2 regions of the Rhodobacter sp. P1_C2 genome follow, and region 2 is predicted to be linked to the other one. Evidence: riboswitches for the same ligand, from Rfam matches in the RefSeq annotation. Region 2 holds a riboswitch; the other holds the start of a gene.
What was found. A riboswitch is a leader RNA that binds a small molecule or an ion and turns the genes downstream of it on or off. The one in region 2 is predicted to bind thiamine pyrophosphate.

Region 1 (4,872 bases), 240 kb from region 2:
TGAAAAGGGCCCCGTCGCAGGACGGGGCCTTTTTCATGTGCCGAGATAGGCGCGCAAGGCCGGGGGCGGGGCGGCGAAAAGCGCCTCGGTCGCCACCGGGGCATCGGCCACTCCGTCATGGACCAGCACCACCTGATCGGCAAAGCGGCGGGCATCGGCGGGGTCGTGGGTGACCATGATCACCGTGGTCCCGGCCTCGGCGGCAAGATCGGCGACCAGCGCCAGAAGATCAGCCTTCAGCGCCGGGCCAAGGGCGGCAAAGGGTTCGTCCAGCAAGAGGATCGGCCGCGCCTGCAACAGAACGCGGGCAAGGGCCGCGCGGCCCTGTTGCCCGCCCGACAGATCGGCAGGCCGGCGCCCCTCCAGCCCGGCGAGGCCAAGGCGGGCCAGAACCTGCGCGATCCGGCTATGGTCGGCGGCGCTGAGCCTCATCCGCGGGTTCAGCGCGAGGCCGAGGTTTTGCGCCAGTGTCAGATGCGGGAACAGGTTCTGGTCCTGAAACAGGATCGAAACCGGCCGCTCTGCCGGGGGCAGGGGGGCCAGATCCTGACCCCGCCACAGAATGCGCCCAGCGGTTGGCGTGACAAAACCCGCAAGCCCCATCAGCAGCGTCGATTTCCCCGCCCCCGAGGCGCCGAGCAGGGCCAGCCTTTTGCCGGCCTGCAGGCTCCAGTCGGCGGAGAGGTGAAAGCTGCCCTGGGTCAGGGTCAGATGGTCAAGCTGCAGCACGGCGGCCTCCGAGGTCACACAGGGCGAAAAGGCCGAAGCTGAGGGCGACGAGGAGGAGCGCCGCGCCCGAGGCCTCCGCCATCCGGTAGGCCCCGGCGAGGCGCTGAACGACGAGGGGCAGCGTGGCCTGCCCCTCGCCGGCAAAGAGCGCGATCACGCCGAGATCGCCCATCGCCAGCGCCGCCGCCAGCCCGCTGCCAAGGCCAAGGGGGCGGGCCAGACGCGGCAGCACCAGCCAGCGCAGCGCCGCCCAGCCGCGCAGGCCCATCGCCTCCGCCAGGCGGCTGTAATCGGCCTGCAGCACCCGCACCTCGGGCAACAGCAGGCGGTAAAGGAAGGGCAGCGCCATCAGGGCATTGCTCAGGATGGTGACCGGCAGGGCCAGATCCTCGGGGCGGAAGAAGGGGCGGATCACCAGGAAAAGCCCGGTGCCAAGGACAAGGCCAGAGGCCGCCATCGGCAGCATCGCCGCCATCTCGATCCACCGCGCGCCTTGGGCATGGCGCGCCACCGCCAGCGTCAGGGTCAGCGCCGCGGTGGTGCAGAGCGTCGCCGAAGCCAGCGCCATCAGGATCGAGCGCAGCGCCGCCTGCCAGACCAGCGGGCCCAGATGCGCCAGCGCCGGCACCCCCTCCACCACGATCGCGGCGAGGGGGAGGACCAGCAGAAGGGCTGCAAAAGCGATGGCGAAACAATCGCTTGCCCGGCCCTTTGGCGCGCGGATCACAAGGGGGCGGTCCTGCCCGGCCCCGAGCGCCAGGGGCAAGGTGAAGCGCGCGGCCAGAAGTACGGCCCCGGCGCAGAGCGCGAATTGCACCGCCGCGAGCAAGGCTGCCTTGCCGGGGTCGAAGTCAAAGCGGAGGGCCTGGTAGATTGCAAGCTCCAGCGTCGTGGCCTTCGGGCCGCCGCCAAGCGTCAGCGCCACGACGAAAGAGGTGAGGCAGACCAGAAAGATCGCCAAAGCCGCGCCCGGCAGGACGGCGCGCAGCATGGGAAGCTCGATGTGGCGGAAGGGGGAGGGGAGGCCCAGGGTTTCGGCCAGGCGAAACCGCTCGGCCGGGATCGACTGCCAGCCGTTCAGCAGCATCCGTGTGGCGATCGGCAGGTTGAAGAAGACATGGGCCAGAACCACGCCTTTGAGGCCATAGATCGACAGGACCGGCAGGCCCAATGCCTGCAGAAGCTGGTTCAAGACGCCGCTGCGGCCATAGATGCTGAGGAGGCCCAGAACCGCCACCACCACGGGCAGCAGGAAGGGCGCGCCCATCAGCAGGATCAGAAGCTTGCGGCCCGGGAACCTGCGCCGCATCAGGGCGCGGGCGACGGGCACGGCGAGGAGGCAGGAAAACAGTGTGGAAAGAACGGCTTGCAGCAATGTGAAGCGGATCGCGGACCAATCGGCGGGCCGCAGGCTGGCGCCGGTGGACTGGCTTGCCAGCGCCAGTGCCGTTCCCAGCACCAGCGTGGCAATCAGGCCCGACAGCGCCGCTGCGCTTATTTGGACAGGGCGGTCTGCCATTCCTCCACCGCCGCCTGCCGCAGGCCTTCCGCCTCGGCCGGGGAAAAGAGCAGCGATTTCGCGGGCTTGATCAGCGTCTCATAGCCTGCGGGCAGGCCCGCGGCGGGGGTCTTGGCCGGGTACATCCAGTTGGTGGTGGGGATCACGGCCTGCGCCTCGTCGGCGGCGAGATAGGCGAGGAACTTGTCCGCCAGATCCTGCTGCTTGGAGGAGGCGAGTTTGCCGGCCACTTCGACCTGCATGTAATGGCCCTCGTCAAAGGCAGCGGCGGCCTTGCTGGCGTCCTTCTCGGCGATCAGGTGATAGGCGGGGGAGGTGGTGTAGGACAGGACCATGTCGGCCTCGCCCTTCAGGAACAGGCCGTAAGCCTCGTCCCAGCCGGGGGTGACGGTGACGATATTGTCGGCCAGATCCTTCCAGACTTGCGCCGCCTGATCGCCGTAAGCCGCCTTGACCCACATCACCAGACCGAGGCCGGGGGTGGAAGAGCGCGGGTCCTCGATCACGATCTTGAGGTTCGACGCGGCGAGATCCTTCAAGGATTTCGGCGGGTTGGCGACTTTGGTCTTGTCATAGACAAAGGCGAACCAGCCCCAGTCGAAGGGCTCGAAATTGGCGTCGGCATAGGGCACCGGCAGGTCATTCGGGGCCTGAGCGGCCAAGGGCGCGAAGAGGCCGGTGGCGCGGGCGGATTCGGTCAGGGTGGTGTCGAGGCCGAGGACGATGTCGGCCTCGGACTTGGCGCCCTCCATCTTCAGCCGCGACAGGACGGCGGCGCCGTCGCCGGCGGTGGTGTAATGGACGGTGCAGCCGCAGGTCGCCTCGAACCCCTTGGCGATGGCGGGGCCGGGGCCCCAGTCGGCGGCGAAGCTGTCATAGGTCAGGACGTTCAGAACGGGCGTGTCGGCCATGGCCATATGGCCAAGGGACAGGAACGCCAGTGCAAGATGGAAGCTTTTCATGGTCTCTCCATTTGCGACGGGCGGGAATGGAGCGGGCGAGCATCGCCGTTACCTTCCCTCCGCCGGTATGATCCGGGTCAGGTTCAACGGGTCCGCAAACTGCATCTCAGGCCAGAGGCCACCCCGAGGTATGCGTGAAAATAGGGCATCGGCGGGCAAGCGCAAGGACAAATGCCAAGGGCTTGAGAACGCAGAGTTAAGCTGCCAGAACCCCGGGCTGGACCGGGTCTTGCCCGCGTCTTCTTTCCGTCTTCCTTCCGTCTCTACGCGCGGTGGGGTCGGCGGATGTTAACCTTGTTTTGCGAATCGGGTCGGAGGTCGGAGAAAATGAACATGGTCCTGCGTATGGCGGCGTTTTGCCTGATGATCGGAACCGCTGCCGGGGCGGCGCAGGCGGAATGTGTGAACCTCCTGAGCTTCGCCAAGGGTGTCACGGTCAAGCTGACCGATGGCTCGGTCTGGACGGTGCGGCGCCAGGCGCATGAGGTGATAAGGCTGGAGCAGACCAATGCTGGCGGCAATTATGCCCGCTATGTCGAGGCGACCTATGGCATCTATCAGACCGAAAGCACGCGCAACGGCTCTGCGACGGTGTCGGAATATACCTATATCCGCCGGGTGCCCGAGCCGAAGCCGGCGATGGACTGGACCTCAGCCGTAAGGGCCACGACGACGAAGATCGGCGACAACAAGGCCGATGCCTGGCGCGAGAAGGTGCATGTGACGGCGGGCACTGTGGCCACGGTGAAGATCGGGTCCTGCCGCTATGCGGCGATGGGGCTGGATGTCGGGCATATCGGCGGGCCCTATCCGACGGTGCAGCATTTCACCTATTTCCCCGACCTGCGCTTTGGCATCCAGACAAGGATCACCTATCCGACCGATACGGTGAAGAAGGCGGCGATCGTCTCGATGAAGGCCGACTGAGCCCGGGCCCCGAATTTTCGACGAAAATTCTGTTGCAGCCGTCCGGATTGTCTTAAGGGGGTGCGGCAGACAGGAGATCGCCGATGAGCCTCAACACCTTTGGTCATGTGTTTCGTTTCACCACCTGGGGGGAAAGCCACGGCCCGGCCATCGGGGCCACGGTGGATGGCTGCCCGCCCGGCATCAGCTTGAGCGAGGCCGATCTGCAGCCCTGGCTGGATGCCAGGAAGCCCGGCACCTCGAAGTTCACCACCCAGCGCAAGGAGGATGACGCGGTGCGCATCCTGTCGGGCGTCTTCGAGGGGCGCACGACCGGCACGCCGATCCAGCTGATGATCGAGAACACCGACCAGCGGTCGAAGGATTACGGCGATATCGCGCAGAGCTTCCGGCCCGGTCATGCCGACATCACCTATCACCAGAAATATGGCCTCAGGGATTATCGCGGCGGCGGCCGGTCCTCGGCACGCGAGACGGCGAGCCGGGTGGCGGCGGGCGGTGTCGCGCGGGCGGTGCTGAAGGCGCTGGTGCCGGGGCTGAAGATCACCGGCTACATGGTGCAGATGGGGGTCAAGGGGATCGACCGGAGCCGGTTTGACGCGGGTCAGATCGGGCAGAACCCGTTCTGGTGCCCCGATCCGGGTGCCGTGGACGACTGGGCGGAGTATCTCGATGGGCTGCGGCTGTCGCACAACTCGGTCGGGGCGGTGATCGAGGTCGTGGCGGAGGGGGTTC
Region 2 (4,872 bases):
CTGGCCATGCACGGTGCCCGGGTGGCGCGCGTCGGCAAAACTGTCGATCCAGTGCGAGATCTGGTGTTCGCCCATCGAGCCGGGATGGCTCATCCGCGTCACGGCGATGCCGAGGCCGCCGAGGGTCAGGATGCGGTGCAGATAGCCCACCGCCGCGTGATCCTTCCGGCCGAGGCCAGCCGAGCGGGCCAGCATCTCGGCCTCGTCGGCGTTTTGCAGGACGTAGGGCGCGGTCGCGTAATAGGTGCCCAGCATCCGGTGCGAGAAATACCAGTCGACCTGCGCCGTGGGCCGGCACAGGCTGTCGCCAAAGCCCGCCGCGATCAGGTATTGCGGGGCGCGGGCGGTCTCGGCCACGTCGATGAAGACGCCCTTGGCGGCATGGGCGTTCTGGGTGGATTTCAACCCCGAATCCAGCGTGATCGAGGCGGTGGACGAGGTATAGCCGTTCATCGACGGCGCGGTGCCAAAGACCGAATAGGACCGCCCGTCGCCGAAGGTCGCGAATTTGCACAGGTCGTTCAGCGTGCCGGAGCCGACCGCGACCAGCGCCTCGACCCCCCTGGTGCGGTCCTGCAGGTCGCGCACGGTCTGCACATCGGCATGCGGGTGATCGAGCACGATCAGCCGCGCCTTCGGGCCGATCTTCGCGGCAATCGCGGCGCCCATCACCTCCACCGTGTTCTCGTCGCAGACCACGCCATAGCTTTCGGCGGGCATGGTGCGCGCCAGAAGATCGGCCGCATCCCCGGCCAGCGTGTCGCGGATCACGATGGTCTTGAAGGGCACATCGGCGGGTTTTCCGGTGTCCGGGTCGATCCAGGCGCCCGAGGTGACCTCATCGATCAGAGCGGTCCAGTTGCCTTTGGAAGCGGCGCTCTGCGCCCTTGCCTCGTGGTCCATGCGCTCCTCCCAAAGCATCTCGACTCTCGATGTATGGCAAAATTCACCATACCTTGTCGTATGTCAATGGCGTTTTTCATGTTATGTTGAAATTTGCCAAACGGCAGAACGGCTGGATTTGTCCGCGGTTTCCTGCGATGACAGAACCACCCTGAGCCAAGGACCAAAGCCGCGATGCCCACTGCCCTGACCGAGCCGAAATCAGCCAGCGCCCGCCGCGTGCCGCCGATGCAATTCGGCACCGATCAGGTGCTGTGGGCGGCCTGGCTTTATTACGAGGAAGGCCTGAAGCAGGAGCAGATCGCCGAACAGCTCGGCATCTCGCGCGCCTCTGTTTTCAACCTGTTACAGAAGGCGCGGGATGAGGGCGTGGTGACGATCACCATCGACCCCTCGCGCATCGGGCGGGCCAATCTGGCCTTGGAACTGCGCGACAAGATCGGGCTGGAGGAGTGTTTCCTCCTGCCAACCGGGGCCTCATCCCAACCTCTGTCGCAGCAGATCGGCCATCTGGGGGCCCGGCTGCTGGAAAGCCGGATCAAGGAGGACGAGATCATCGGCGTCGCCTGGGGTCGCACCGTTCTCGCCCTGTCCGAGGCGCTGTCGCCGCTCCACCGCCCGCATGTCACGGTGGCGCAGCTGACCGGAAGCTCGGCCGCGACGATGGATTTTTCGCCGGTCTTCTGCACCTCGAACATCGCCGAAAAGCTCAATGCGCGCTGCGTCAACCTGCATGCGCCGGGGGTGGTTTCCAGCCCCGCGGTCAAGGATATCCTGATGGCCGAGCCCGCCATCCGCGAGCATTTCGACCTTCTTGGCCATTGCACGACGATCCTGTTCGGCGTGACGCAGCTGACCGGCGAGACGCTTCTGGTGACCGGCGGCTTCATGACCCCCGAACAGCTGGCGGTCTACCGCGATCTCGGGGCGGTCGGCTTCGCCTCGGGGCATTTCTTCGACATCTCGGGGCAGCTGGTGACCTCCGAATTCGACAGCCGCCACATCACCATGTCGGCCGAAACGATGATGCGGGTGCCGCAGCGGATCTGCGTCGGTGGCGGCCTGGGCAAGGTCGATGCCATCGCCGGCATGATTCGCGCCCGCCTGGCGACGGTCCTGGTGACCGACGAGGAAACTGCCCGCGCGCTTCTGGCCAAGATTTCCTGACCAAAAGCCGCCCCCGCCCGCCGCACAAACTTGCCTGTTGACGGCACAGCGCGCTTGGATATCCTTGCCTCACGTCGGGGGAGTCCCACCCAAGGGACTGAGAGGCTGATGGGGGGCAACCCCGGTGCAGCGACCCTTTGAACCTGACCCAGTTGACACTGGCGTAGGAAGACCGAAGGGCAAACCCTCCCCTATCGCATACGGGGTGGTCCTTTCGGGCCACTTGGGCCCTTTGCGCAGTCGCGTGCCGGGCCTGATGGCCCCTTTCTGCCTTCGTTTCACTTGGGTCTTTTCGCGAGAGGAGACCAGATGAACAAGACCATTTCCCAGACCGAAGCCCATCAGATCACGACCGGCGCCCTGCCCGCCTCGTCCAAGATCCATATCGCAGGCACGTTGCACGACATCCGCGTGCCGCTGCGCCAGATTGCCGTGACGGGGGAGGCGCCCCTGAATGTCTATGACAGTTCAGGCCCTTACACCGATGCCGCCGTTGCGGTGGAGATCGCCAAGGGCCTGGCGGACGTCCGCGGCCTTTGGCTGCAGCGGCGCGGCGATGTGGCGGCCTATCCGGCCCGCGCCGTCCAGCCCGCCGACAATGGCTTTGTGGATGGCGCCAGGCTGACCCCCGCCTTCCCGCACCAGCGCGAACCCCTGCGCGCCACCGAAGGTCGCGCCGTGACGCAACTCGCCTATGCCCGCGCCGGGATCATCACGCCGGAAATGGAATTCGTGGCGATCCGCGAGAACGAGGGCCGCTCCGCCGCCTATGCCCGCGACGGCGAGGCCTTCGGTGCCGAACTGCCCGACCTCGTCACCCCCGAATTCGTCCGCCGCGAAGTGGCCGAAGGCCGCGCCATCATCCCCGCCAACATCAACCACCGCGAGCTGGAGCCGATGGTCATCGGCCGCAATTTCCTGGTGAAGATCAACGCCAACATCGGCAATTCCGCCGTCACCTCCTCGATGGAGGAGGAGGTGGAAAAGATGGTCTGGGCGATCCGCTGGGGCGCCGACACGGTGATGGACCTGTCCACCGGGCGCAACATCCACAACATCCGCGACTGGATCATCCGCAACGCCCCGGTGCCGATCGGCACGGTGCCGCTCTATCAGGCGCTGGAAAAGGTCGGTGGCGTGGCCGAGGATCTGACCTGGGAAATCTACCGCGACACGCTGATCGAACAGGCCGAACAGGGGGTGGATTATTTCACCATCCACGCCGGGGTGCGCCTGCACATGATCCCGATGACGGCACGGCGGGTGACGGGGATCGTCAGCCGTGGCGGCTCGATCATGGCGAAGTGGTGCCTGCATCACCACCGCGAAAGCTTTCTCTATGAACGCTTTGACGAGATCTGCGACATCATGCGCGCCTATGACGTCAGCTTCTCGCTCGGCGATGGCCTGCGCCCCGGTTCGATCGCCGATGCGAACGACCAGGCGCAGTTTGCCGAGCTGGAGACGCTGGGTGAGCTGACCAAGATCGCTTGGGCCAAAGATTGCCAGGTGATGATCGAAGGGCCGGGCCATGTGCCGATGCACAAGATCAAGGCCAATATGGACAAGCAGCTGAAGCATTGCCACGAGGCGCCCTTCTACACGCTCGGGCCGCTGACGACCGACATTGCGCCCGGCTATGACCATATCACGAGCGCGATTGGCGCCGCGATGATCGGCTGGTTCGGCACGGCGATGCTTTGCTATGTCACGCCCAAGGAACACCTTGGCCTGCCCGACCGCAACGATGTGAAAACCGGGGTCATCACCTACAAGCTGGCCGCCCATGCCGCCGATCTGGCCAAGGGCCACCCCGGCGCGCAAGCCCGCGACGATGCGCTGTCCCGGGCCCGGTTCGAGTTCCGCTGGGAGGATCAGTTCAACCTCGGCCTCGACCCCGACACCGCCCGCGCCATGCATGACGAGACCATGCCGAAAGAGGCGCACAAGGTCGCGCATTTCTGTTCGATGTGCGGGCCGAAGTTCTGCTCGATGAAGATCAGCCATGACATCCGGGCCGAGGCGGAAAAGCAGGACGGCATGGCGCGGATGGCGGAAAAGTTCCGCGAGGGCGGTGCATTGTACCTGCCCACCGCGAGCGTGGAGGAACCGGCCGAATGATCTCGGTTCTGGGGCAAGGCGTGGCGGGGCTTTGCGCCGCCACCGCCCTGGCCGACCGGGGCCTTGCCGTGGAGGTCATCGCCCCGCCCGACGCGCCCGCCCCGGCCAGCCATCTGGCCGGGGGCATGCTCGCCCCCTTCTGCGAGGGGGAAAGCGCGCCGCCGGTCATCGTGGCCCGCGGGCAGGCGGCCTTGGCCTGGTGGCAGGCCCATGTCCCCGGCGTGGTGCAGCGCGGCACGTTGGTTCTGGCCAGCCCGCGCGATCAGGGCGAGCTGGACCGCTTCGCCCGCGCCACAAAGGGCCATGAACCCGTCACCCCCGACACGCTGGAGCCTGACCTCTCCGCCCGCTTCCAGCGCGGGCTTTTCTTTCGCAGCGAGGCGCATATGGACCCCATCGCGGCCCTCGCCCATCTGCGCCAGACCCTCATCGCGCGAGGGATTGGCTTTCGCAGCGGTCCTCCCCTCGGCCGCATCGTCGATTGCCGTGGCATCGCCGCAGCGGACCTGCTGCCCGACCTGCGCCCGGTGCGCGGCGAGATGGTGGAGGTTTCCGCCCCCGATGTGACCCTGACCCGCCCGATCCGCCTCATCCACCCGCGCTTTGCCTGCTACATCGTGCCGCGCGGACAGCACCGCTACATGATCGGCGCGACCATGGTGGAAAGCGGGCGCAAGGGCG

Region 1: linked by a shared signal. The riboswitch ahead of thiB (thiamine ABC transporter substrate binding subunit) and the one ahead of thiC (phosphomethylpyrimidine synthase ThiC) in region 2 are both predicted to bind thiamine pyrophosphate.

What each region holds. Positions count from the first base shown of each region.
Region 1 is NZ_JBFUAG010000001.1:324,444-329,315, forward strand. It holds gene AC1DZT_RS01555 (thiamine ABC transporter ATP-binding protein) at 34-729, opposite strand; gene AC1DZT_RS01560 (thiamine/thiamine pyrophosphate ABC transporter permease ThiP) at 716-2,248, opposite strand; gene thiB (thiamine ABC transporter substrate binding subunit) at 2,224-3,210, opposite strand; TPP riboswitch at 3,248-3,346, opposite strand; gene AC1DZT_RS01570 (hypothetical protein) at 3,544-4,137, shown strand; gene aroC (chorismate synthase) at 4,221-4,872, shown strand, end outside.
Region 2 is NZ_JBFUAG010000001.1:84,031-88,902, reverse strand. It holds gene AC1DZT_RS00450 (iron-containing alcohol dehydrogenase) at 1-903, opposite strand, end outside; gene AC1DZT_RS00445 (sugar-binding transcriptional regulator) at 1,078-2,070, shown strand; TPP riboswitch at 2,137-2,257, shown strand; gene thiC (phosphomethylpyrimidine synthase ThiC) at 2,380-4,191, shown strand; gene AC1DZT_RS00435 (FAD-dependent oxidoreductase) at 4,188-4,872, shown strand, end outside.